2 regions of the Listeria sp. MAN/IMW/UF555 genome follow, and region 1 is predicted to be linked to the other one. Evidence: a T-box and tRNA genes for the amino acid it is inferred to sense, from the RefSeq annotation. Region 1 holds a T-box; the other holds one or more tRNA genes.
What was found. A T-box is a leader RNA that pairs with one kind of tRNA and senses whether it is charged. The one in region 1 lies ahead of glyQ (glycine--tRNA ligase subunit alpha), so its partner is inferred to be a tRNA-Gly.
Positions count from the first base shown of each region.

Region 2: it encodes a tRNA-Gly, which carries the amino acid that the T-box ahead of glyQ (glycine--tRNA ligase subunit alpha) is inferred to sense. The anticodon was not compared.

Region 1 covers NZ_JBZWZS010000001.1:236,693-240,113, forward strand. Annotated here, with positions in the region: gene AC4PG8_RS01130 (DUF4352 domain-containing protein) at 1-452, opposite strand, end outside; gene recO (DNA repair protein RecO) at 590-1,357, shown strand; T-box leader at 1,398-1,571, shown strand; gene glyQ (glycine--tRNA ligase subunit alpha) at 1,638-2,528, shown strand; gene glyS (glycine--tRNA ligase subunit beta) at 2,521-3,421, shown strand, end outside.
Region 2 covers NZ_JBZWZS010000001.1:717,520-720,940, reverse strand. Annotated here, with positions in the region: gene AC4PG8_RS03625 (NUDIX hydrolase) at 434-895, shown strand; gene AC4PG8_RS03620 (hypothetical protein) at 946-1,188, shown strand; gene AC4PG8_RS03615 (TVP38/TMEM64 family protein) at 1,378-1,983, opposite strand; tRNA gene AC4PG8_RS03610 (tRNA-Gly) at 2,204-2,274, shown strand; gene queG (tRNA epoxyqueuosine(34) reductase QueG) at 2,375-3,421, shown strand, end outside.

The DNA of each region.
Region 1 (3,421 bases):
ACATCCTCTGAATAAAACGGAAGAGGGTCAGTACCCGTATTTTCAAATTTCACTTTGACTTTATAAATATCATAACCATCATTCTTTTGAGACACTTCAGGTTTATAAACAGTTATAGTGCTGTCATTTTCTAAAACAACAGGCTCACCATAATCTACATCCGTATAATCATTATAATAATCTTCGTCGTAGCTTTCTGCATAATCATTAGTATAAACATCGGTACCACTACCACCGTAAAAAGAAAATGGATTATTAAAGCCTTGAAGTAAACTAACTGTTGCTAAGTTTAACCCAGCTAACAATACATAAAAACCAATACCAAATGATAATCCAGCGACAATAATGCCGGCCCATCTTTCCTTTCTAACAATAAGCAAAATAATTCCCACAACTACACCTATGAATGTGAGTATAAACAAGCTGATCAATAATATAAGTAACATATCCATAGAATAAAAAATCCTTTCTTTCTTGCCTTTTTCTCTATTTTACAATAGCAAGTCGCGGAAAGATAGTAAAAAATATAAAAAGACACAATCGTTTAGAAAATGTTATAATAAAAAGAATGAAAAAGGAGGGTTGCCACATGGAAAAATGCGAAGGAATCGTGATACGACAGACGAGTTATCGTGAATCAGATAAAATAGTCCGCATGTATACGCGTGAATTTGGAAAAATTGGTGTGGTTGCTCGTGGCGCAAAAAAAACCAAAAGTAGATTAGCTGCTGTAACACAATTATTTACAAATGGATACTTCACTTTTTTTGGAGGAAACGGGCTTGGTACGCTTCAACAAGGAGAAGTTATCGAAAATTTTTCTTCCATTCAACAAGATATTTTTATGACGGCTTATGCCACTTATGTATGCGAGTTATTGGATAAAGCAACCGAAGAACGCCAGCCAAATCCATATTTATATGAGCTAACTTTTCAAATTTTACGTGACATTGATGAAGGATATGATCCGCAAATTCTAACCCAAATTTATGAAATGAAAATGTTACCTGTGTTAGGACTTTACCCAACTATGGATAAATGCGCTATTTGCGGGGAGACGACAGGACATTTTGATTTTTCAACAAGAAGTAACGGAATTATTTGCCATCGCTGCTTTGATAAAGACCGCTACCGGATGCATTTACCGGAAAATGTAGTAAAACTTTTAAGGCTATTTTTTATATTTCAATTAGACCGATTAGGCAATATTGATGTGAAACAAGAAACAAAAGAATGGCTCCAAAAAGCTATTGATACTTATTACGACGAATATTCTGGTTTATATTTAAAAAGCAGGAAATTTTTACGTGATATGAATAAATGGGAAAATATGTTAAAAAAAGATAGCGATGATTGACTTTTTCGCAAAAATACAGTATCTTTTAATATATCAACTAATAGGTACATTGAAGGAAAATAGTAACAAAAAGCTCTATTTTTAGCGAGTTCGGGTGTGGTGTGAGCCGGATATTTAACTTTTTGTGAAGGCGTTCTGGAGTACAGCGAAATCAAGGTGGGAATTGTTTAAATTCCAAATAGGGTGGAACCGCGAGATAACTCTCGTCCCTATATGCTTTAAATCAGCATATAGAGACGAGAGTTTTTATATTGGCTGAATTATTTTGGAGGTGGAAGCAATGAATTTACAAACAATGATTAGAACGTTACAAGATTATTGGTCCGAACAAGGTTGTATTATGTTGCAATCGTATGATGTGGAAAAAGGTGCCGGTACAATGAGCCCTTATACTTTCTTAAAAGCAATTGGTCCAGAACCTTGGAAAGCAGGTTATGTGGAGCCTTCTCGTCGTCCAGCAGATGGCCGTTACGGAGAAAACCCAAACAGATTATTCCAACATCATCAATTTCAAGTAGTGATGAAACCTTCTCCTGACAACATTCAAGAGCTTTATCTTGGCTCATTAGAAAAATTAGGAATTAACCCGTTAGAACATGATATTCGTTTTGTGGAAGATAACTGGGAAAACCCTTCGTTAGGATGCGCAGGACTTGGATGGGAAGTATGGTTAGATGGGATGGAAATCACTCAATTTACTTATTTCCAACAAGTAGGCGGCTTAGAATGTTTCCCTGTTACATCTGAAATTACTTATGGTGTGGAACGTTTAGCAAGTTATATTCAAGATAAAGAAAATGTATTTGATTTAGAATGGACAGATGGTATTAGCTATCGCGATATTTTCTTCCAAGCAGAATTCGAAAACTCCAAATATGCCTTTGAAACTTCTAATACAGATATGCTATTAACTCTTTTTGACACATATGAAAGAGAAGCAGCTCGTCAAATGCAAGAAGGACTAGTTTTCCCAGCGTATGACTATGTATTAAAATGTTCGCATACCTTTAACTTACTAGATGCTCGCGGCGTTGTTTCAGTAACTGAACGCGCACAGTATATCGGTCGTATCAGAAACTTAGCAAGACGTATCGCCAAAACATTTTATGAATCACGAGAAAAACTTGGCTTCCCATTAGTCAAAGAAGAGGGAGGAAAACGTCATGAGTAAAGACTTTTTATTAGAAATTGGTTTAGAAGAAATGCCAGCGAAGTATGTGACTAGCTCTGTATTACAACTGGAAAAACGAGTGACAGATTGGTTAAAAGACAACCAAATCGAATTTAAAGAAATTAAAACTTATTCTACACCAAGACGTTTAACTGTCCTAGTAGAAGAAATGGCTGAAGAACAAGCTAATCGTGTGGAAGAAGCAAAAGGCCCTGCCAAAAAAATCGCTCTAGACGACGAAGGTAACTGGTCGAAAGCTGCATTAGGATTCGCCAAAAGTCAAAAAGTAGCACCAGAAGATTTAACTTTCCGCGAAATTAAAGGTGTGGAATATATTTATATTAAAAAAGAAGTAATCGGCGAAAAAACAACTGCGTTACTTCCAAGCCTAGAAAAAGTAGTAACGAGTATGACTTTCCCAGTAAGCATGCACTGGGGTAGTAATGATTTACGTTATATTCGCCCAATCAAATGGCTTATCGCAATGTTTGGCGAAGAAATTATCCCATTTGAAATCACTGGTGTCTCAACTAGTAATACATCTCGTGGTCATCGTTTCTTAGGAAAAACAGCTACAATCAATCAACCGAGCGACTATCCACATGCATTATTAGAACAATTTGTCGTTGTTAATGCTAGTGAACGCAAACAGGCTATTGTAGAACAATTACGTGAACTAGAAACAATGGAAAATTGGCAAATCAGAGAAGATGACGATTTATTAGAAGAAGTAACTAATCTTGTCGAATATCCAACTGTATTAGCGGGTAATTTTGAAAAAGAATATTTGGAACTACCTGAAGAAGTTCTAATTACGACAATGAAAGAACACCAACGTTACTTCCCAGTTTTCAGCCAAGAAGGAGAATTGTTACCTCATTTTGTAACCGTTC
Region 2 (3,421 bases), 480 kb from region 1:
TCTTTTCCGTTTGTTTGGTGCTATTTATTTTGATGTTCACTAAAACAATTACAGATTTTTGATAAAACTTGATCTTTAAAATTCTTTCCTGTGTGGGTTAGAAAATTCAAACAAAATTTATTATGAATTTTTCTCAATAATCTAAGTTTAGTTATTTGGTTCTAAAGCCATAGCTATGAAGTTCAATATTAATTTACTTTTATAGGGTTGGAAATTATGGTATAACGAATTGAAACACTTATTTGATAATAACGTGTTTTAGTTCTGAACAAAAAAGGCTATCTTGTTGTTTTAAATAGCAAAATGCTATCTATTATGATTCCAGTAGAGGAGCTAAATTAAAAAACTTTGGGAGTGATAGTTTTTTTCATAGTAACTAGATTTGGAAAAATAGAACATTTTCGTTTAACGAAAAAAGGAAGGTGGAAATAGTATGGATTATATCAAATGGATTCGAGGGAAAGTAGGGAATGAAAAAATCATATTAAATTTTGTTAGTGGTTATTTTATAAATACCGAAGGAAAGATTCTATTGCAAAAAAGAAATGATAAAAATATGTGGGGATTTCCTGGAGGAGCAATTGAACTTGGCGAATCTTTTGAAGAAGCGATAATTAGAGAGTATTTTGAAGAGACGGGGCTGCGTGTCAAGGTTAAGTCACTAATTGGTATTTATTCAAAATATGAAGACAACTATCCAAATGGTGATGAAGCTCAGCCGTTATCAATTTTTTTTGAATTAGAATATGTGGACGGAGAAATATCTATAAAAGATGAGGAAACAATTGAACTTAGATACTTTGCAGTTGAAGAGATACCTAATCTGGTTAATAAGCAACATGAAGACTTTCTGTGCGATTTGAAGAGATTCAATGGGCAAGTGTTTATAAGATAGGAAACAGGTGGAAATAATGCAGAATGTTCTTGTGGATAATACTATTTATTATGTTAGCCACTATTGGTGAGCTTATTTATTCACCAGTTTTAAATGCTGAAGAAGTAAGGTTAATTCCTACTAATCAAAGAGGTATATATGCAGCTGTTTCCTCATTTAAATTTACTGGTGGAGATTTTATTTCAAAACTAGGGATTATTATCGGGGTTATTAAAACCACGGGGAATGAGTTTGCTTATGGCAGTAATTTTAATTTTAGAATCAATATTAATAATAGGTTCTTTGTTTTATAGTAAAGCTTGAATTTAAAAATACTCTGTAAATTAATTGAATTATATCAGAAGGTTACACTGAATTTGATTTTGTTTAAGGAGAAAGTATAAAGAAGATAATATATAATTAATGAATGAGATGATTAATTTGATAATGGTAGTGTGACTTAAATAAAAAAAAGAAAGCACGCAGAATGCGTGCTTTCTTTTTTATTTAAGGTTTTTTCCTGACATCCAATGTTCCAGCCGTTTTCCGACAAACCATAAAATAACGACAGAAACTGCTAAAATAGCCAGTTTAAGTGGTTGGTGAATTAAGTCTACGAAATCATAACCAATATAGCTAATCGCAAAGACTTTGATTAATTTCCCACCTACAAGCGCTAAGATAAATTGGTAAACTTTTATTTTAGAGAGACCTGCAACGATATTTACAGCAGAAGATGGTGTAAAAGGCATTACAAGTAAAATGAAAATCGGACTAAAACCATGTCTATCAATCCATTCCATTACTCGTTTAATTTGTTTGTGTCCGGAAATAAATCGCAAAAATCGAGTCTGCCCAAATTTTCGAGCTAACAAGAAAACACATAAACTACCTGCAATTGCAGCTGTAACGGATATTAAAAAGCCGCCAAACAGTCCATATGCGTTAACGTTAACTACAACAAAAACAATAAATGGTAAAAAAGGTAAAAACGCTTCAATAAAAGGTAAGAAAAAAGCTAAAAGTGGACCTAAATTCCGATACTCACTTAGCCAGTACATTAAATTATCATAAGAAAAGAAATTCATCATATCCTGCCAAAATGTCATAAGCAAGCCTCCAGTAGTCTTTTAAAACATACTTTATTTTCTCACATAAAAATGATAAAGCGCTAATAAAACAGCTTGAATATAGTTAAAATCCTAGTAAATCAACCAGGATTTTAATTATATATTATTTTTACAAAGAAATTCCAGAAAAAGTCTTGTCAAAACTAACATAGAATGGTATTATATAAAAGTTGTTAAAACACTAAGAACTACTTACTGTGCGGGTGTAGTTTAGTGGTAAAACTACAGCCTTCCAAGCTGTTGTCGTGGGTTCGATTCCCATCACCCGCTTTATATTTTTTATAAATCCTGTTATCAACGCAGTGTTTCGACCTTTCTAAGCGAAGCATTGCGTTTATTTTATTGCCTGAAAATAAGGAAAGGGGGAATGATGATAGTGAAGCCAGAATCAAATTACGCAGCGCTAAAAGAAGAGTTAATTGCTTATGCACATGAAATTGGAATTCAAAAAATTGGTTTTACGACAGCAGACCCTTTTTTATTTTTAAAGGAACGGTTATTAGAAGCTGAAGCGTTAGATCTTTTTACAGGGTTTGAGCATCCGGTTATTGATGAGCGTGTTTATCCAGAGCTTATTTTCAAAGAACCCCAGTCGATTATTGCTATTGCACTTGCTTACCCATCTAAATTAAAAGAAGCGCCTACCAGCAAAAAAGAAGCAAGACGTGGCGTTTTTGCTAGAGCTTCGTGGGGCATCGATTATCATACTGTTTTACGAGAAAAATTAGCTCTACTGGAACAATTTTTAAGTGAGCGTTTGCCTGATGTACGAATGAAATCTATGGTAGATACCGGTGAATTATCGGATGTGGCTGTGGCAGAACGAGCTGGCATTGGTTGGCGCGGGAAAAACACGCTGCTTATAACGCCAGAATTCGGCTCTTGGGTTTATTTAGGGGAAATGATAACCAATATTCCTTTTGAACCAGATACGCCTGCTAGCGACTTGTGTGGCAGCTGCAACCAATGTGTTAAAGCTTGTCCAACAGGTTCCTTGTTAGGTGAAGGGAAAATGAATCCGAAAATATGTTTAAGCTACCTCACCCAAACAAAAGACTTTCTAGATGAAAAATATCGCGAAGTATTGCATAATCGTTTGTATGGCTGTGATACTTGTCAGGTAGTTTGTCCATATAATCGTGGTCATGATTTTCATTTTCATGAGGAAATGGAGCCGGACCCGGAACTTGTTCGTCCCGAGTTAAAGCCACTGCTACATATTTCAAATCGCGCTTTCAAAGAGCAGTTTGGCGATATGGCTGGTTCATGGCGCGGGAAAAAGCCAATCCAACGAAATGCGATAATTATTTTAGCTCGTTATAAAGATAAAACCGCAGTACCAGACTTAATTGATTGCTTGGAAAATGATCCGAGACCAGTCATTCGAGGAACCGCTGGATGGGCTTTACGTAAAATT